Regions from separate parts of the Serratia sp. 25CWL12 genome, predicted to be linked through region 3. Evidence: predicted binding sites of a transcription regulator. Region 3 holds the regulator's gene; each other region holds the start of a gene.
The links. The regulator PurR, encoded in region 3, represses purine synthesis genes. The targets are predictions, from matches to a motif close to CANGCAAACGTTTGCNTG.
Positions count from the first base shown of each region.

Region 1: purL (phosphoribosylformylglycinamidine synthase) is a predicted target of PurR. The motif match lies at 2,747-2,764, and genes of this name have one in related genera.
Region 2: serA (phosphoglycerate dehydrogenase) is a predicted target of PurR. The motif match lies at 5,084-5,101, and genes of this name have one in related genera.

Region 1 covers NZ_CM147698.1:944,105-951,219, reverse strand. The annotation lists gene purL (phosphoribosylformylglycinamidine synthase) at 1-2,654, opposite strand, end outside; gene mltF (membrane-bound lytic murein transglycosylase MltF) at 2,931-4,379, shown strand; gene tadA (tRNA adenosine(34) deaminase TadA) at 4,376-4,885, opposite strand; gene yiaY (L-threonine dehydrogenase) at 5,084-6,235, shown strand; gene yfhb (phosphatidylglycerophosphatase C) at 6,315-6,971, opposite strand.
Region 2 covers NZ_CM147698.1:700,948-708,062, reverse strand. The annotation lists gene ubiH (2-octaprenyl-6-methoxyphenyl hydroxylase) at 1-199, opposite strand, end outside; gene pepP (Xaa-Pro aminopeptidase) at 201-1,514, opposite strand; gene ACX9GV_RS03110 (YecA/YgfB family protein) at 1,596-2,174, opposite strand; gene zapA (cell division protein ZapA) at 2,408-2,737, shown strand; RNA gene ssrS (6S RNA) at 2,794-2,977, shown strand; gene ACX9GV_RS03095 (5-formyltetrahydrofolate cyclo-ligase) at 3,012-3,635, shown strand; gene serA (phosphoglycerate dehydrogenase) at 3,715-4,953, opposite strand; gene rpiA (ribose-5-phosphate isomerase RpiA) at 5,321-5,977, opposite strand; gene ACX9GV_RS03080 (LysR family transcriptional regulator ArgP) at 6,162-7,055, shown strand.
Region 3 covers NZ_CM147698.1:2,030,087-2,037,201, reverse strand. The annotation lists gene punR (DNA-binding transcriptional activator PunR) at 1-800, shown strand, start outside; gene purR (HTH-type transcriptional repressor PurR) at 797-1,822, opposite strand; gene cydH (cytochrome bd-I oxidase subunit CydH) at 2,511-2,600, shown strand; gene sodB (superoxide dismutase [Fe]) at 2,877-3,455, opposite strand; gene ACX9GV_RS08855 (C40 family peptidase) at 3,673-4,488, opposite strand; gene ACX9GV_RS08850 (Grx4 family monothiol glutaredoxin) at 4,948-5,295, shown strand; gene rnt (ribonuclease T) at 5,367-6,053, opposite strand; gene gloA (lactoylglutathione lyase) at 6,308-6,712, opposite strand; gene nemA (N-ethylmaleimide reductase) at 6,896-7,115, opposite strand, start outside.

The sequences.
Region 1 (7,115 bases), 1.1 Mb from region 3:
TGATAAGCCAGCAGCGCACGCTCCGCCACCAACTGCTGCATCGCGTTGAAGAAGCCGGCCAATTGCTTGGCATCACGAACATCCGCAGGTTTATCACCCAACTGGCGATAAACCTGAGCCAGAGCGGTTGCCCCCAGCCCATTGTGACCATTGCCCAGGTCAACCAGCAATAAAGCGCTATCGCCTTTATCGGTACGCAGTTGAGGTGTCACGGTATGGCGCACATCTTCAACGCGGGCAAATGCGGTGATCACCAACGACAGCGGTGATGTCATTTCACGCTGTTCGTTATCCTGCTGCCAGCGGGTTTTCATCGACATAGAGTCTTTCCCCACCGGGATAGTGATCCCCAACGCCGGGCACAGCTCTTCGCCTACTGCTTTTACCGCATCATAAAGACCGGCATCTTCCCCTGGGTGACCCGCCGCAGCCATCCAGTTAGCAGAAAGTTTCACTCGCTTGAGTGAGCCAATCTCAGTCGCCGCCAGATTGGTCAGTGCCTCCCCAACAGCCAAACGGCCGGAAGCAGCAAAATCCAATAGCGCCACAGGTGCACGCTCACCAATGGACATCGCCTCACCGTAATAACTGTCCAGACTGGCGCTAGTGACTGCACAATCAGCCACTGGGATTTGCCATGGCCCCACCATTTGGTCCCGGGCGACCATTCCGGTCACGCTACGGTCACCAATGGTGATTAAGAAGGTTTTCTCTGCCACTGCGGGCAAATGCAGCACGCGCTTTACCGCATCAGCCAGGGTGATCCCAGCACGCTGCAATGTTTCACCCGTTGCCTGCAAACGTGTCACATCACGGGTCATTTTAGGTGTTTTACCCAGCAACACGTCCAGCGGCATATCGATCGGCTGATTGTTGAAGTGGCTGTCATGGAGTGTTAAATGACGTTCTTCGGTGGCTTCGCCAATGACGGCATAAGGTGCGCGCTCACGGCGGCAAATTTGGTCAAACTGTGCCATCTGCGCTGGCGCGATGGCCAATACATAACGCTCTTGGGATTCGTTACACCACACTTCCAGTGGGCTCATACCCGGTTCGTCATTGAGAATATCGCGCAGCTCAAAACGCCCACCCCGGCCACCATCGCTGACCAGTTCCGGCATCGCATTTGACAGACCACCCGCCCCGACATCATGAATAAACAGGATAGGGTTACTGGCTCCCAACTGCCAGCAGCGGTCAATCACTTCCTGGCAACGGCGTTCCATTTCCGGGTTATCACGCTGTACTGAGGCAAAATCCAGGTCGGCATCCGATTGCCCCGACGCCATCGAGGAAGCGGCACCACCACCCAAACCGATATTCATTGCCGGGCCACCCAGTACCACCAGCTTGGCACCTACGCTGATCTCGCCTTTTTGCACGTGGTCAGCACGGATATTACCCAAACCGCCAGCCAGCATAATCGGCTTGTGGTAACCACGGAGTTCAACACCATTATGGCTGTTAACACGCTCTTCATAAGTACGGAAGTAACCCACCAATGCCGGGCGGCCAAATTCATTATTAAATGCCGCCCCGCCCAATGGGCCTTCGGTCATAATATCCAGTGCCGTAACGATCCGCTCTGGCTTACCAAAATCCTGCTCCCAGGGTTGTTCAAACCCAGGGATACGCAAGTTGGATACAGAAAAACCCACTAAACCTGCTTTCGGTTTTGCTCCGCGCCCTGTGGCACCTTCGTCACGGATCTCACCGCCAGAACCGGTAGCTGCTCCCGGCCAAGGGGAAATGGCGGTTGGGTGGTTATGGGTCTCAACTTTCATCAAGATATGCGCGGCTTCCTGATGATAGTCATACTGATCACTGCCCGCTGCCGCAAAGAAACGCCCTACCTGTGACCCTTCCATGACCGCCGCATTGTCTTTATAAGCCGACAAAACATAATCCGGCGTCTGCTCGAAGGTATTTTTGATCATTTTGAACAAGGACTTCGGCTGCGGTTTGCCATCAATCACCCAGTCGGCATTAAAAATTTTATGACGACAATGTTCAGAGTTGGCCTGGGCAAACATGTACAACTCAATATCGCTAGGATTACGTCCCAACTGAGTAAAGGCATTCAGCAAATAATCAATTTCATCCGGTGCCAATGCCAAACCCAGTTTGATATTGGCCTGGTCCAACGCACTACGGCCTTGCCCTAATAGGTCAATCACCTGATAGGGAGCCGGTTGGTGGTGAGAGAACAGTTTTTCTGCCTGCTGGAGTTCAGTGAATACCGTTTCCATCATGCGGTCATGCAGCAAGCTAGCGAGTATCTGCTTCTGAGTCTCATTCAGTGCTGGGGCTATGACATAAAATGCCAAGCCACGCTCCAGACGAACCACCTGTGTCAAACCACAGTTATGGGCAATGTCAGTGGCTTTAGATGACCATGGAGAAATCGTACCCGGACGCGGCGTCACCAGTAGCAGTTGCCCCTCAGGGGCGTGTTCTGCAAGTGAAGGACCATACTTGAGCAACCGCTGCAGTTTGGCGTGGTCCTCAGCACTTAATGGCGCACTCACATCAGCAAAGTGGACATATTCGGCATAGATATCACTGATCGGAAGTTGAGCTTCCTGGCAGCGTGACAGCAATTTGGTAACACGAAAAGCCGACAAAGCGGGCGAACCACGCAGTATTTCCATAATCAAAGTTCTCTCGTCTTCGAAGCAACTGGATCCAGCACTTCATTGGGCGCAACAGGGGAAAACGCGCGTCATTATAGAGAATCCACGCCGACAACGAAACCGTTTGCGTAGCTATTATTGACAAAAGATATACTCACCATTGAATTGTCATAATCCGTCAATAAAGTTGCACACTGGCCTTTTCTTACGCAAAATGCTCCGGTACTGGTCATTTAACCATGATAATTGCAGCGTCACACAATCAATGGCAAGCAGACGCTTAAATGAGATAATTGTTTGAAAATACTAAAAATAAACTACATTTCAATCAGTATTGTCGCCCTATTGCTGGCCTTGGCTCTATGGCCAAATATTCGCTGGCCTGGGGAGTTCGGTAGCCAACTTGACGCCATCAAGTCACGCGGTGAACTGCGGGTCAGTACCTTAAATTCACCATTGAGCTATGTCACCACGCCAGAAGGGCCGAAAGGCCTTGATTATGAGTTGGCAAAAAGTTTTGCCAACTATCTCGGGGTAAAACTGGTGATGATCCCGCATAAAAATATCAACGAATTGTTTGAGGACCTGCATAGCGGTCGTGCTGACCTGTTGGCCGCTGGTCTGATCTATCATCCTGACCGCCTCAGCCGCACCAGCGCTGGTCCCGCTTATTATTCCGTTTCACAACAAGTGGTTTACCGGTTGGGCGCACCACGGCCCAAAATGTTTGCGGATATGACCGGCAAGCTGGTGGTTGCTTCTGGTTCAGCCCATGACAGCACACTAAAGCAACTCAGGCAGAAGCAATATCCTAATCTCAGTTGGGAAACCTCTGGCAACCTCTCGGCTAAAGAACTGCTGGAACAGGTGGCTGAGGGGAAGTTGGATTACACCATCAGTGACTCGGTGACCGTTGCGCTGCTGCAACGTATCCACCCGCAACTGGCGGTAGCCTTTGATGTGACGGAAGAAAAACCAGTAACCTGGTACTTGAAGCGCAGCGGTGACCAAAGCTTGTATGCCGCGCTGCTGGATTTCTCTAGCCAACGAATAGAAGACGGCACCTTAGCTCGCCTGGCAGAAAAATATCTCGGTCATGTGGGTAGCTTCGACTATGTCGATACCCGAACTTTCCTCTCGGCTATCGATTCAGTATTACCGACCTTCCAGTCATTGTTTGAAAAACATGCCAATGACATTGATTGGAAGTTGCTGGCTGCTGTCGCCTATCAAGAATCTCATTGGGACCCACTGGCGACCTCTCGCACCGGTGTACGTGGGCTGATGATGCTAACCAGAGCAACCGCCGAAGGATTAGGCGTCAACGACAGGCTCGACCCGGAAGAGAGCATTCAAGGTGGGGCGCTTTATCTACAAAACCTGATGGCAAAAGTACCAGAGACGGTACCGGAAGATGAGCGTATCTGGTTCGCGTTGGCCGCCTACAATATGGGCTGGGGCCATATGCTGGATGCGCGCAAACTGACAAAAAGCCAGCGAGGTAACCCCGATAGCTGGGTTGATGTGAAACAGCGCCTGCCCATGTTGAGCCAAAAGCGCTACTACCCGTCACTCACCTACGGTTATGCCCGGGGCTATGAAGCCTATAGCTATGTGGAGAATATTCGCCGCTATCAAGTCAGCCTGGTAGGTTATCTGCAGGAAAAAGAAAAAAAGATAGCACAGCGGAGCGAATTGACCCGCGGATACCCCGCGGTAGAGACCCGGCTAGCGATCAAGCACTAACTATCCCCCCCTTTAGCCGCTTGCTGTGCCAGTTTCAGGGCTTTTTTCTGCTCACGACGCAAACGAAAGAAGTTACTGAGCATGGTGGTACACTCTGGTGCCAACACCCCTGGCACGATTTCCACCTGATGGTTCATCCCTGGGTGGCGTAGAATATCCACCAGTGAACCTGCTGCCCCGGTTTTTTCGTCATTTGCGCCATACACCAGGCGGCGGATACGGCTATGCACCATCGCCCCTGCACACATTACACAGGGCTCTAAGGTGATATAGAGTGTGGTATTCAATAATCGATAGTTTTGTAACGTCACGCCCCCTTGCCTTAATGCCATAATCTCAGCATGCGCGGTAGGGTCGTGGCGACCAATCGGCTGATTCCAACCTTCCCCAATCACCTGATTGTCGAGCACCAGCAGCGCCCCCACAGGCACTTCCCCCTCAGCTTGAGCACGCAAGGCCAAGCTTAACGCCTGACGCATCCAATACTCATCACTATATTCAATCATGGCTCACTTATACCCTAGTTCTTTCATCTTACAGGCTGGGCCTGAGTATAATGGCTCGTATTGGCTATTGGAATTTGGAATAGTGAAAAGAGCGCTTTAAACAACTTTTTAATAACATCATTGCCATGGATCATATTTTATTAACTATTGACGAGGTAGTGTAACAAGTCCGTAAAGAATGTTATCAAGGTGTAAGTTATGGCTGCGTCAACGTTTTTTATCCCTTCCGTCAATATGATTGGTTCCGGCAGTTTGGAACAGGCTGTCAAAACAATGAAGGAGAATGGATTACATCGAGTATTGATCGTCACCGATAAGGTCTTGAACAGTATTGGTATTGTCACTCAAGTACAACAACTTCTAGCCGCACAAGAAATTGACAGTTATGTGTATGACGATACTCACCCTAACCCGACAACCGAGAATGTAAGACAAGGCTTAGCGTTGCTGCAGCAACATCACTGCAACAGCGTGATCTCACTCGGTGGTGGCTCACCACATGATTGTGCCAAAGGCATTGCTTTGGTGGCTGCAAACGGCGGGCAAATCAAAGACTATGAAGGTGTAGACCGTTCTAGCAAGCCACAGCTACCGATGGTCGCTATCAACACCACCGCAGGCACTGCCTCAGAAATGACGCGTTTTTGCATTATCACCGACGAAACTCGCCATATTAAAATGGCCATTATCGATAAACATGTCACCCCACTCCTTTCCGTGAACGATCCGCAGCTGATGGTCGGTATGCCTAAAGGATTGACCGCTGCAACCGGTATGGATGCCCTGACTCACGCTGTAGAAGCCTATGTTTCCAGTGCTGCCAATCCAATCACTGATGCTTGTGCGCTGAAAGCGGTCACCATGATTACACAATCGCTACGTGATGCGGTGGCCAATGGGCAAGATATACAGGCGCGCGAAAATATGGCCTACGCACAATTCCTGGCAGGTATGGCATTCAACAACGCGTCATTGGGTTATGTTCATGCGATGGCACACCAACTAGGGGGGTTCTACGATCTCCCTCATGGCGTCTGCAACGCGATATTGCTCCCCCATGTACAGACATTTAATGCGACTGTCGCCGCAGGACGCCTGAAGGATATTGCCGCCGCAATGGGGATAGATGTCACAGGGCAAAGTGATCAACAAGGTGCCGCCTTGTGTATCGCCGCTATTCGCCAGTTGGCGAAAGATGTGAATATTCCAGCAGGATTACGCGAATTAAAAGTCAAAGAAGAAGATTTTGATACTCTTGCGACTAACGCACTGAAGGATGCCTGTGGATTTACCAATCCTATCCAGGCAAGTCACCAACAAATTGTCGCTATTTTTAACGCCGCAATGTGACCGCCTGCATCCCCCTCAACCGCCATGATGAGGGGGATCACCTCGAATCCATTAGCGATGATGCCAACGCTTCAGGTTGTTATTTCAACGGCAACAGTTCACCTTGCTTATTGATTCGCCAACGATGTTGGCAAAAAGAGAGCAGTGGATCATCTTGTTTACTGTCACTATAGCCACTGAACAGTTGAAGTGGTGCCCCTAAACGTTGTTCCAACTGCACCACCTTCTGCCTGCCCAAACAGCGTACCGGTAATACCCAGCCACCGTAACGACGCGCCATCTGGCTACCCACCAGACAAACCTGCGGTAAGAATTCAGCGTCGTGATAAACCTGTGTAACCAACTGTTCTGGTGAGCCCGTAATCAACCAAACCTGGGTATCAGGTGCCTCAAGATAGTGACGCAAGCGCATTTGCACCGCCGGAAAGGCAGTCACTGTATGACGAAAATCAGTGACAAACTGCGACTCAACTTCTTTCAGGCTGGCTTCTGAACGACCAAAAGTCATCGACCAGAGCAATAAACTCATTGGCCATCGTCGTGCCCGCCCCCCCATCAGCAGCCCCAAGGCAACAATGGGTAATAACGGTATCACCAGCAACAGATTCAATGGCATACGTTTCAGCAAAAAACGCAAAAAACTGCCAAACATATCCTCTCGATGTAAAGTGCCATCCAGATCAAAAAAAACGATACGCCGAACTGTATTAGCTGGCTGGCTAGGTTTGCTGCTCAAATGCGACTCCTCAAGGGCGCTAATTTCAATCACTACAGTGAATATATACCCAAGATTGATTCCGACTTTAGACTGTAGTTTAAATGCTGTAGTTTAAATGCTGTAGTTTAAATGCTGCGGAAATATTTATCTGCTATCGGGCCA
Region 2 (7,115 bases), 1.3 Mb from region 3:
GCCAAAGACCAATCCGCGCCAATTGTTGGCAAGTTCCCTGCGCCAGAGCGATAGCCCGGGCATCAAACCCAGGGTGGCCACCCTCATCCGGCTGATTTGCCTCAACCAGAGAGACCGCCAGTTTACCCTGCGTCAGGGAGGAAATCGCCAGTGCCAACGTGGCACCTGCCATGCCACCACCCACAATGATGACACTCATATCAACGCGCCGCCGCCATCAAGGCTTCAATCGCATCAACCTCTTTCACCACGCTGGCGGTGAGGTTCTCATTACCCGTTTTGGTGATCAGAATGTCATCTTCAATACGAATACCGATACCGCGATATTGCGCTGGTACATCCGCATCAGGCGCGATATACAAACCGGGTTCAATCGTTAGCACCATGCCAGGTTCCAGCACACGATCACGGTTCGGTGAGCCATAATGCCCTACATCATGCACATCCAGCCCTAACCAGTGGCTCAGGCCATGCATAAAGAATGGGCGGTGTGCCTGCTCAGTAATCAGTTGTTCAATGTCACCCTGGAGTATCCCCAGATCAACCAGCCCAACTATCATGATACGTACCACCTCATCAGTCACTTCGCGGATGCTGATGCCTGGTTTAAACAGCGCCAGTGCCTTATTAATCGAGGCCAGTACGATGTCATAAAGCTCACGCTGAGGTTGGCTGAATTTACCATTTACCGGAAAAGTGCGGGTGATATCGCCGGCATAACCACGGTACTCACAACCTGCATCAATCAACACCAAATCACCATCACGCATTTCACTCTCATTTTCGGTGTAATGCAGAATGCAAGCGTTGTCACCGCTACCGACGATGGTGTTATAAGAAGGGGAACGTGCGCCATGGCGGATAAACTCATGCAGGATCTCCCCTTCCAACTGATATTCGAACAGACCAGGGCGGCATTTTTGCATGGCACGCGTATGGGCCAGGGCACTAATTTCACCGGCACGGCGCATCACCGCTAACTCTTCCGCTGATTTGAACAGGCGCATTTCATGCAACCATGGGCGATAGTCCGTTAAGGTGTCCGGTGCCGTCAGATTCTGGCGGAAACCTTTTCTCAGTTTCTCCAACGCCGCAAACAGAATCTCATCAGCAAAAGCATATTGCCCCGGGGCGTGGTACACCACGTCCAGACCATTAAGCAGCAGATGCAGTTGCTCGTTGATCTCGCTGAACGCCAATGCGCGATCAATCCCCAATCGGGCTGGGGCGGCGTCTTGCCCCAAGCGGCGACCAAACCAGATCTCTGCGGTCAAATCACGTACCCGGTTAAACAGCACACTGTGATTATGGGTTTCATCACTTTTCACCAGGATCAGGACCGCTTCAGGTTCGTTAAAACCGGTCAAATACCAGAAATCACTGTTTTGGCGATACGGATACTCAGAATCTGCATTACGCGCCACTTCCGGAGCGGCAAAAATCACTGCCGCACTGGCTGGAGCCATTTTCGCCAACAATGCCTGACGGCGGTTATGGAATTCTTGTTGGGTCATCATCTTCTCCTGAAATCGGTTAATCCTGTTCCTGTCTTAGATCAGGCTGAGTATTCTCTACACGAACACTCTCGCAGGTGTTTAATGCAAAGTTGGCTTGTGATTTTCCGCCGCATTCGGCTGCTGGCGAGTAAATTCAGTATGGCAAAGTAACGCGACAACTCGCACATACTCCATCACTTCTTCCAGTGACTGTTCCAACGCTTCTTGATCTTCATCTTCGTCATAACCCAGTTGGGCAATATTACGCAGATCGTCTATCGCTTCACCCACTTCATCTTTCACTTGTGCCAACTTCGGCTGCATCATGCCCAGCCCCAGCAAAAAGTGGTTTACCCAGCCCGCCAGTGCATCAGCACGTTCAAATACGCTGACGGTTTCCCCCTCAGGCATCATCAATTGGAACATGAACTCATCATCTTCCAGCGCTTCTTTGGTGGCGTCATGCAGTTGTTGCAATGGCTGGCTCAGCACCTGCGGGAAAGCCTCCCCATCGTTGGTCAGATCAAACACCAGCGTCCGCCAACTGGCATCCTGGTTGCCACCGCACAGCAGGCCGCTGATCAAGCCGTGCATTTCTGCAGCGGTTAAGGCCACCGCTTGCTGGTTGAGCACGACGGTCAAAGATTGATAACTTGGAACTGTATTCTGTATAGACATGCGTATTGGTCATCGTTGGCAAGATAAGTTCGTGTTATGCTACCACCAAGCCCCATTGGTACACCAGTTGAGCGCAACATCTCAGTTCAGTCAGTGGCTATCATCTGTGACTGAAAAAGTGTTGTATCTTGGTACCGTGGTATATATAGTGGCGCCCGTTTTGATAGCGCGGCAATCGTTGGCCAGTGTTTGCGCGAAAAAGTGTTGGCGCGAAATTTAGGCAGGAAGGTGGCATGTCTGCACAACCGGTAGATATACAAATTTTTGGCCGCTCGTTAAGAGTCAATTGTCCGCCAGAACAACAAGATGCGTTGAATATGGCCGCAGAGGATCTTAATCAACGGTTGCAAGATCTGAAAGTTCGCACTAGAGTCACAAATACAGAACAACTTGTATTTATCGCAGCATTGAATGTTTGTCACGAACTTACACAAGAACGCTTGAAAACTCGTGATTATGCGAACAATATGGAACAAAGAATTCGTATGCTGCAACAGACCATTGAACAGGCACTGCTTGAGCAAGGTCGCATCACTGAACATCAGGGTGCGCAGTTCGAATAAATAGCGTTGAATAAATATCATTGTGGAAGTTGAAGGCTTCGGCAATGAGTTAACAGATTTCTCTGAGATGTTTGCCAGCGGGCCAGTCCCCTGAGCCGATATTTAGTACCAATAGAATGTATTGCTCTGTGATCGGTGTGCATACTCGGTTCGTCCGAGGAGCCTGAAGGTTGCGACGGTGCGTTCACCTTGAACCATGGGTTCAAGGGTTACAGCCTGCGGCGGCATCTCGGAGATCCTTCACCTTCATCATATTTTTTGCCGGTCTGGTACTATGGCACTCCAAGCACAATCTACTCAGCAACCGCAAGTTGCCCAGCAACGGCAAGCCATTCGTCATGAAATCCGCCAACGGCGGCGCACGTTATCCCCCCAACAGCAACAAAGTGATGCCAATCAACTGGTGACTCGAGTCACCGAACATCCGCGTATTCAAGCCGCGCAACATCTTGCTCTGTATCTCTCGTTTGATGGGGAGTTGGATACTGGCCCGCTGATTAAGCAGTTATGGCAACTGGGCAAGCAGGTTTATCTGCCGGTATTGCATCCATTCAGCCCTGGCAATCTGCTGTTCCTGCATTACACCGAGCAAACCGTGCTGGTTGAAAATCGCTTCCATATTTTGGAACCGGCGCTGGATGTACGTAATGTGTTGCCATTATCACAGTTAGCCGTGGTTTTAACGCCACTGGTGGCCTTTGACTCACAAGGGGGGCGTTTGGGGATGGGGGGCGGATTTTACGATCGGACCCTGCAGCATTGGCAACGTGGTGGCCCTTACCCTATCGGGCTGGCACATAATTGCCAGCAGGTTAGCGCCTTACCCGTGGAATCATGGGATATTGCGCTACCGGAGATTATTACCCCCACCAAGTGCTGGGCATGGCACCAAGAATAACAAAAAGCCGGATCACTCCGGCCTTCTTATTTACGCTGATAACCTGTTACAACTAATCTTTCGTTATAACTGATTCCAACTACAACAACAGACGGGCGCGAATCGTGCCTTCAATCGCTTTCATCCGCTGCAAGGCCACCGCCGCATCCTCAGTGGTGGCTTCGATATCGATCACCACATAACCGATCTCTGCGCTGGTTTGTAGATACTGAGCGGCAATGTTTACCCCTTCTTCAGCGAAGATCTGGTTAATCTGCGTCAGGATCCCTGGGCGATTTTCATGGATATGCAGTAAACGGCTGGAGCTTGGTGCATGGGAAGGTAGCGAAACCTCTGGGAAGTTGACCGCTGACAAGGTAGAACCGTTATCAGAGTACTTCGCCAGCTTGCCCGCCACTTCATCACCGATATTCTCTTGCGCTTCCTGGGTTGAACCACCGATATGTGGCGTCAACAGCACATTGTCAAATTGGCACAATGGTGATTCAAAAGGATCGCTATTGGTGGCTGGCTCCTCCGGGAACACGTCAATCGCCGCGCCCGCCAGATGATTGCTAGACAAAGCCTGACATAGCGCCGGAATATCTACCACCGTCCCTCGTGAGGCATTAATCAGAATCGCCCCTGGCTTCATCAATGCCAACTCTTGTTCACCGATCATATTCTTGGTGGACGGTGTTTCTGGCACATGCAGTGTCACCACATCGCTCATATTTAACAAATCGGACAGGTGACGGACTTGATGAGCATTACCTAATGGCAGCTTGTTTTCGATGTCGTAAAAGAACACGTGCATCCCCAGCCCTTCGGCCAGTATGCCGAGCTGAGTGCCGATATGACCATAACCGATGATACCCAGTTTCTTGCCACGTGCTTCATAGGAGCCGACAGCCAGTTTTTGCCACTGACCACGGTGGGCCTTGGCGTTGGCGCTGGGGATACCACGCAGCATCAGCAACAGTTCCCCCAGTACCATTTCTGCCACGGATCGCGTATTGGAGAACGGTGCGTTAAATACCGGAATGCCACGCTTGGTGGCCGCTTTCAAATCAACCTGATTGGTACCAATACAGAAACAACCCACAGCCACCAGTTTTTCTGCGGCAGCAAACACCTCTTCCGACAACTCAGTGCGCGAACGAAGACCGATAAAGTGCGCATCACGGATCGATGCCTTAAGCGATTCAGTGTCTAACGCACCTTTGTGGTATTCAATATTGGTATATCCAGCGGCACGCAGGTTATCTACGGTGCTTTGATGAACCCCTTCAACCAACAAGAACTTAATCTTGTCTTTCTCCAATGATACTTTTGCCATTTACCCGACCCTATGTTCAGACCTCAGAAGTGGCTGTTGTGGAACACTATCCATCGCCATTCAGACTGGCTGTCTCCAGCTTGAAACCAACAGCACGCCTACCAACATAACAAAAATTACACGTCGGGCAAGACCAAACGATTGCCTGCTGCCCTACACAAGGTACAGTCATCGCTTTCGTTTCTGGTGGAAAATGCCATCAGGAAGTCATTAGACAGAAGCCCGGCAATGCTTCTTATTAGAATGTGATATATATCACCAAAAAAACTGAATTTAAGAAAATATCATTTAATAGCAAAATGATGCAGCCTGAATGGCTGACAGGTATCAGCAGGCGCAGTAAATCAACTGCGCCGCCGAGAGTCTCTTACTTGACGACCTTCACACCATCCGCGGTTCCCACCAACGCAATATCTGCGCCACGGTTGGCAAACAGCCCCACGGTCACTACACCGGCGATGCCATTGATCTTGTTTTCCAAGGCAACCGCATCAAGAATATTCAAATTGTATACATCAAGGATCACGTTGCCATTATCGGTCACCACGTGCTGACGATATTCTGGCAGCCCCCCCAGCTTGACCAATTCACGCGCTACATAAGAACGCGCCATGGGGATCACTTCCACAGGTAACGGGAATTTCCCCAGAACATCCACCTGTTTGCTGGCATCGACAATGCAGATAAATTGGCGAGCCATGGCAGCAATGACCTTCTCACGGGTCAGCGCGGCGCCCCCACCTTTGATCATTTGCATATGACGGTTGATCTCATCCGCACCATCAACATAGATATCCAACGAATCCACTTCGTTACTATCATAAACAGTGATCCCCAGGCTCTTGAGTTTGGCTGTGGAATCATCTGAACTGGATACCGCCCCTTCGATTTGATGTTTGATGGTTCCAAGAGCATCAATAAAGTGCGCTGCGGTAGAACCCGTGCCGACACCCACAATAGTGCCTGGTTTCACGTACTCCAATGCAGCCCAACCTACCGCTTTTTTGAGTTCATCCTGAGTCATAATCTGTTCATTGCCTATGTACGAAAACGAATACGTATTATAAGGTAAATCTTCATCTACATCTTAGGCTAAAAGAGACTTATTTAAGCTACCGCACATTTGTCGATGCATAAGTTGGTTCTGGTTGCCAACAACAAGCGTATTGATCGTTTTCACTCAATTTATTTTAAGGGATATTTCTCCGATGAAACGCCCAGACTATAGGACATTACAAGCGCTGGACGCGGTGATCCGTGAACGCGGCTTTGAGCGTGCGGCACAAAAACTGTGTATCACCCAATCGGCAGTATCCCAACGCATCAAACAGTTGGAAAACCTGTTCGGTCAACCTTTGTTGGTGCGTACTGTGCCGCCTCGCCCTACTGAGCAGGGCCAGAAGTTACTGGCTTTGCTACACCAGGTGGAATTGCTGGAAGAAGAGTGGCTGGGTAATGATAACGGTATTGATACACCGTTACTGCTGTCGTTGGCAGTTAACGCCGACAGCCTGGCAACCTGGTTGTTACCGGCATTAAAACCGGTGCTGGCTGATTCCCCTATCCGCCTCAACCTGCAGGTTGAAGATGAAACTCGAACCCAGGAGCGCCTGCGGCGCGGAGAGGTGGTTGGTGCGGTCAGTATCCAGCCACAACCGCTGCCAAGCTGCCTGGTGGACAGACTGGGTGCCCTTGACTACCTGTTTGTCGCATCAAAACCGTTTGCCGAGCGCTACTTTCCTCAAGGTGTTACCCGCACTGCGCTATTAAAAGCCCCTGCGGTGGCCTTCGACCATCTCGACGATATGCATCAGGCATTTCTCCAGCAAAATTTTGACCTTTCACCGGGTAGTGTTCCTTGCCATATTGTTAACTCGTCAGAGGCCTTTGTGCAGTTGGCACGGCAAGGCACCACTTGCTGTATGATCCCGCATCTGCAAATAGAGCGAGAGCTGGCAGATGGGGAATTAATCGATCTGACACCCGGCCTGTTCCAACGCCGGATGCTGTTCTGGCACCGGTTTGCGCCAGAGAGCCGTATGATGCGTAAGGTCACCGATGCCATCCTGTCCCACGGGCATAAGGTGTTAAGGCAAGACTAAGCCGTATCGCTATACTCGTTGTCATGCTAACCAGGGTTGCCTGCCGTTCGATTGACGACG
Region 3 (7,115 bases):
TTGTGCGCCATCACCGTAATGTGGAATTAACACCTGCGGGCTCACTGTTTATTAAAGAGGCGCGAGTTGTTATCAAAAAAATGCTTGATGCGCGTCGACAGTGCCAGCAGGTTGCTAATGGTTGGCGTGGTCAGTTAAGAATTGCGGTTGATTTGATTGTAAAGCCACAGCGTAGCCGCCAGCTATTACTGGATTTTTATCACCATTTTCCTGATATGGAATTGGTGCTGCAGCCAGAGGTGTTTAATGGAGTATGGGATGCCTTGGTTGATGGCCGTGTGGATATGGCTATCGGTGCGACACGCGCTGTGCCCGTAGGGGGGGGTTATGCATTCCGTGATATGGGCTTTATCAATTGGCTTTGTGTGGTCAGCGCCAGTCATCCTTTGGCGGCGATGAAAGGCCCCCTCAGTGATGAGCAATTACGCGCTTACCCTTCGCTGGTGTTAGAGGATACATCACGTAATTTACCCAAACGGGTAACTTGGTCGCTGGATAACCAACGGCGCTTAATGGTGCCTGATTGGGTTTCTGCGGTAGATTGCCTTTGTAGTGGCTTGTGTGTGGGGATGGCGCCAGCCCACCGGGTATTACCGTTGGTACAAAGCGGAGAGTTGGTGGAGTTACAACTGCGTGAACCCTTTCCCCCGAGTGCTTGTTGCCTTACCTGGCAGCAAAAAGCGCAGTCACCCGCCATGTCTTGGTTACTCAACTATCTGGGTGACAGTGAAACGCTTAATCAGGAATGGCTGAGCGAGAAGTCGCCGGAAAGTCTGCTGCTTCCCGGCGTGAGCGATTAACGACGGTAATCGATAAAAGGACCATCGGCGACAGAACGGCGTTCGATCAGGGTTGGGTGAATTTCGATTACTTTGGATTGTTCACGTTTGCTGGTAATACGGTCCAGCAAGATGGTGAAGGCCATTTCACCCAAGCGTTCTTTAGGTTGATGGATAGTGGTCAGTGCCGGGGTAAAGTAGCGAGCATTACGCACATTGTCATACCCGATCACCGAAATATCTTGTGGTACGCGCAACCCCAGTTCATCAGCAGCACAGATGGCACCCATCGCCATAATATCACCGCCACAGAAAACGGCGGTTGGGTGTTGCTTTTGCGACAGGATCTCATGCATGGCTTGGTAACCAGAGTCCGGCTCGAAATCACCTTGAACGATCCACTCTTCACGGATGTCGATATGTGCTTCCTGCAGCGCTTTGAGGAATCCCTGATGACGTCCACCGCCGGTATTACGCGAAAGTTGGCCAGGAATCGCGCCGATATCCCGGTGCCCACGTTCGATAAGATAACGGCCAGCCAGGTAACCGCCCGCAAAAGCATTATCAATAATGGTATCAGTAAAATCCTTGCGTGCGCTGCCCCAATCCATAACCACCATAGGGATATTGCGGTAATCTTCCAGCATTTCCAGTAAAGGCTCTGGATATTCGGAGCACATTACTAGCAGGCCATCAACGCGTTTTTGCGCCAGCATCGACAGATAGGCTCGTTGCTTATCCAAATCGTTGTGAGAGTTGCATAAGATCAAGGTATAGCCTTGGCTATAGCAACTGTTTTCTACTGCCTCGATCACTTCGGCAAAGTAGGGCGACTCGCTGGAGGTCGCCAGCAAACCCACCGATTTGGTATGATTAACCTTCAGACTGCGGGCCACTGCACTGGGCGAATAATGTAGCTCCTTAATCGCAGCCCAAACGGCTACCTTAGTCTCTTCGGCGACGAAACGCGTTTTATTAATAACGTGTGAAACGGTCGTTGTGGAAACGCCCGCGCGCTTGGCTACATCTTTAATCGTTGCCATGTAAAAAATGACTCCTAAACCTACATGTCCATTATGCAGGTATGATGTTAATCGTTTGCCTACCTGTCTAGATAACCGTACCTGATGTCGCTTCACGTTAAGCATCTGGCTTGTGGGCACGATGCGGAACGCTGACACGCCGTGAACCCGTCCGTGGGGGCTCGTATCGCGCATCCATGCGCTCAACGCTCAGCTAACCTGCATCATACCCACCTGGAGGCATAGCTATTTAGATAAGCGAAAACTGAGTTTTTAGTACTGAATTCGTCAGTCGCTTAAACAGGAGGGCATTACACCGGTATGCGGTTATGAATGGGCGATTTTGTCGTATATTGCAGCAAAGTGGAAGAGCTAATCATGTATTTAACATCAAGTTTATTCGAGCCATAACGGATACGCCGTCATTTAGATTGTAATGGGGGCATAGACTACTGGGATAACAAGAGATAAGTCACGAACTGTGGGAAAAATGATTTGCTGTATTGGCTGCGTCGCTTATGCTTGAGTAACCACATACCTGAGTTTATTCCGGTTGCAATGAGTAGTCGCAATGAGCAGTAACAATAAATAGTCATAACGGGGCAAATCAGTAAGCACCCCCCGGTTACTGAGGCAGCTACGTCACGACAGGGCAACCAGGAACCATACCACTTACAGTACGACGAAGATCATAGAGAGGGAGACGTTTATGGATACCAATTTGAAGATGTCATTGTTTACTACCTGTTGTGCATTGGTAATGATTGTGGCGTTCGGCCTTATTGCCGCATTGAATTAGTTTATACCCAAGTTCAATCAAGATGCCGCTAGGCGGCAAGCAAGTGAATCCCTAGGAGCATAGGCCACTATGTGACTAGGGTGAGTGCGCGTAGCCAACACCGCAGCAGTTTGATTGGCGACGGGTATATTCAGGTTGCTGGGCGGTCAGCAACCGCAATGTTAATGACGAGTACAATAAATTAAGGCGCGGAAAAATTCCGCGCCTTAATTTATTGGTAACAGCTTTATGAGTAACAGCTCGATAGGTCACTGTTCTCTGAGCAATTGCCGGCGATTAAGCCAGGTTTTCTGCTACAAATGCCCAGTTGACCAATGCCCAGAAGTTTTCCAGGTATTTAGGGCGTGCATTACGATAGTCGATATAATAAGCATGTTCCCAAACGTCAACCGTCAATAACGGCTTGTCAGCGCCAGTCAGTGGGGTTGCTGCATTGGAAGTACTGACGATTGCCAGTGAACCATCAGCTTTTTTCACCAGCCAGGTCCAGCCGGAGCCGAAGTTCTTTATTGCGGCATCGGTGAATTGATCTTTAAATGCAGCGAAAGAACCGAAAGATTTGTTGATGGCTTCAGCAACAGCACCCGTTGGCTCATTGCCGCCTTGTGGTGACAGGCAGTGCCAATAGAAGGTGTGGTTCCATACCTGTGCGGCGTTGTTGAAGATACCAGCGGTGGAAGTTTTGACGATCTCTTCCAGGGTTTTGTCTTCGAACTCGGTACCTTTCACTAAGTTATTCAGGTTAACCACATAGGTGTTATGGTGTTTACCATAGTGGTATTCCAGAGTTTCAGCGGAAATATGAGGCTCAAGCGCATTTTTTTCATACGGTAGTGCAGGTAATTGAAACGGCATTGCTTTCTCCTTTTTATATACAGAGTTCTCTCTCGTTAGCGCCAGTCAGAGCCGCGGAGAGAGGAAACACAGAATTGTTATAGATATTTCATAGTTGTTAATCTTATCAACTTTCCGAGTGAATAAAAGATCCAATGTGTACTAATTGAGTAACTAACTAAATAACAAGAGAAAAAAAGGAGAGGCTGAGTTTAACTACTCAGCCAGCGAAGGTGGATTAGCGGATGTTTTTAGGTGTAACCACCCGGCGAGCACCAATATAGTGGTTTTGCCAGTAGTCATTATTCAACTGAGTGATTTGGATCTCTTCACCCGTGCGTGGCGACTGGATAAACTTACCGTTACCGATATAGACGCCAACATGATCCGCAGTGCCGCGATTATTGATACGGAAAAACACCAGATCACCTGTTTCCAATTCACTACGTTTGACAGGGGCGGCATCACGTAAGTGGAACATTTCGTTAGCAGTCCGCGGCATTTTGATCTTGACGACGTCTTTGTAGGCGTAATAGATCAAACCACTGCAATCGAACCCTGTACCTGGTGATGAGCCTCCCCACTTATAAGGTTTACCCATTTGTCCCATCAGCTTACTGACGGCGGTTTGCTTGGCACGCTGAAAACGTTTTTTGTGCTCAGGGCTAAGTTTTAGTGTTTTTTCCTGTGTCAGCAATTTTGCCGTAGCCTTACCGGCTTCACGATGACGGCCATATCCCTTTGTTTTTCCTTTTTTGCTGGGGGTCACTTTAGTACCGGCGATTTTCCGGGTGCTAGTTTTTGACTTCAGGCTGCTGGTTTTCTTGCTGGTCTTCACTGCAGAGGATGACGCTTTTACTGCTTTTGGTGGAGAGGAGAGCTTTGCTTTTTTGCTGGTTTTATCGGCTTTCTTTTTCTTACCAACATTTGGCTGAGCTTGCTTAACGTGGTTTTTGCGTTGCTCAGCAGAAACATCAGCCCGCGGCGCAGCATGGGCGAGGTTAAAGAACAGTTGTGTGAATAGCAGCATTAAAAATGTTGTAATTAACCGCATGTCTATATTACCAACCTTGGCTCAAACAGAAAATGTATAAATAATGTACTTGCTAAATCCGAGTACAATAATCCCGAAGTTAACCATATAACGTGCTATTGATCTCATAAATAATGATTTATTTTGTGAGAAAACATTAATGACTTTTTATCAGGTCAAAAAATAGCACATTGAAAGAACAAACTGCGTTCAGCAGTAGCATTGAAAATTATTATTCATTAATCACAGATCGTCAAAAAATATTTACCATAGGGATAAGTCTCACCGCCTTGGCTTAACATTAGGGCGGGCATAAATGCTATTTAACCTTCATCGCACTGTGTCAAATCAATCAAATCACTTAAGTATAGGGCGGAGGAGGGAGCATACCCATGCAAAAGATAGTGTTTTCTTGGTCTGTTGCTACCGCTACAATATCCGTATGATGTATTTGTCGCCATGGTATAGCTTGAGGAAGCAATAATGAGCACGATTGAAAAAATTCAGCAGCAAATCTCCACTAATCCCATTCTATTGTATATGAAAGGCTCGCCGAAATTACCCAGTTGTGGTTTTTCTGCTCAGGCTGTGCAGGCACTTTCCGCTTGTGGTGAACGCTTTGCCTATGTGGATATTCTGCAAAACCCGGATATTCGTGCAGAGTTGCCTAAGTATGCTAACTGGCCAACATTCCCACAATTATGGGTAGACGGTGAATTGATTGGTGGTTGCGATATCATTGTTGAGATGTATCAGCGTGGTGAACTGCAACCATTAATCAAACAAACGGCTGAAAAATACAAAGATCAGCAAGAGATACAGCCGTAACAGTGAGCAGATATTAAGTGGTAATCATTCCCTGCCTGAGTGTAAAGGCAGGGAACAAACCTGCTCTGAGCTTAAGATTTTTCCGTCAGGTCCCCGGTAATTGGCCAGCCGCCCAGGCGTTTCCAGCGGTTAACCAATTCGCAGAATAGCAGGGCGGTTTGCTCGGTATCATACAACGCCGAGTGTGCCTGACTGCTATCAAACGCGATACCCGCAGTAATACAGGCTTTAGCGAGAACCGTTTGCCCTAATACCAACCCACTTAATGCGGCGGTATCAAAGGTGGCAAACGGGTGGAATGGGTTACGTTTCAGGCTGGCACGTTCCGCTGCCGCCATCAGAAAGCTGTGATCAAAGTTGGCATTATGGGCGACGATAATTGCGCGATTACACCCTTGGTCTTTAATGCCTTTACGTACCGCTTTAAAAATCGCGTGTAACGCATCATATTCGCTCACTGCCCCACGCAGCGGGTTATGTGGGTCAATGCCATTAAAAGCCAGCGCCTCCGGTTGCAGGTTGGCACCTTCAAACGGTTCTATATGAAAATGTAGCGCTTCATCTTGTTGTAACCAACCGTGCTCATCCATTTTCAAGGTGACGGCGGCAATCTCCAGCAGCGCATCGCTCTTGGCGTTAAATCCGGCAGTTTCTACATCAATAACAACGGGATAAAATCCACGAAAACGGCCACTGAGGGCATTAAGATCATTTTTTTCGGTCATCGGTTTCTTATCTTGATCGAATACAGCGCGCATTATGCCAAATTTATGCCCTTAATGCAGCGCAGAGAGCAGATATATACCCAAGTTCAATGGTGTTGCAGGACAAAACGCAGTGCGTTTTGAACAGCGCTTGCGCTGGCCCGCAGGGTGAACCTCATGGATGAGGCTCATAACTCCCTGGGAACATAGATAACTATGTGACTAGGGCGAACGCGTGTAGTCAACACCCTGCAGTTTCATTGGTGACGGGTATAAACAAGGGCGCGCTAAAGCGCCCTAAACGTCGATTAGCCTAGACCATGACCCACATACTTTTTTTCGATCAGTTCAATTTTGTAACCGTCGGGATCTTCAACGAAGGCAATCACCGTGGTGCCCCCTTTTACTGGGCCCGCTTCACGAGTGATTTTACCTCCCGATTGGCGAATAATGTCGCAGGTAGCAGCCACATCATCAACGCCCAGTGCCAGATGACCAAAGGCGGAACCCATGTCATAGCTATCGACTCCCCAGTTATAAGTGAGCTCGATTACTGAGCCATCCTTTTCATCGGTATAGCCAACAAACGCCAGTGAGTATTTATATTCGGCATTTTCGCTGGTGCGCAGCAAACGCATGCCCAATACTTTGGTATAAAAATCAATAGAGCGTTGCAGATCACCAACGCGTATCATGGTATGAAGTAGGCGCATAATTCCCTCTGAGTAGATAGGCCGTAGTGAACGGCAATGTATTGAAGCGGAGAACAGTATAGCGTTGTCCTATAAGACAACTCAACGAGACGACCACAGCAATAATCAGTGTTACGGTGTCACAAAAAAGAAATTGCTGCTGGCTTACTTATTGCTATGACGGTCAATTTCCCTGGCCCCGAGTCATAGGACTGGGTAATCGGTATAACCTTCGGCACCACCGCCATAAAAGGTAGCAGGTTGCGGTTCGTTCAGTGGGGCTCGTTGCTTAAAACGTTCCACTAGATCCGGGTTTGAGATATAGCTGCGGCCAAAAGCGACAGCATCGACCAAACCTTGCTCAATCATTACTTCAGCTTTTTCTGCCGTGTAACCACCCGATCCGATAATCACCCCACTGAAA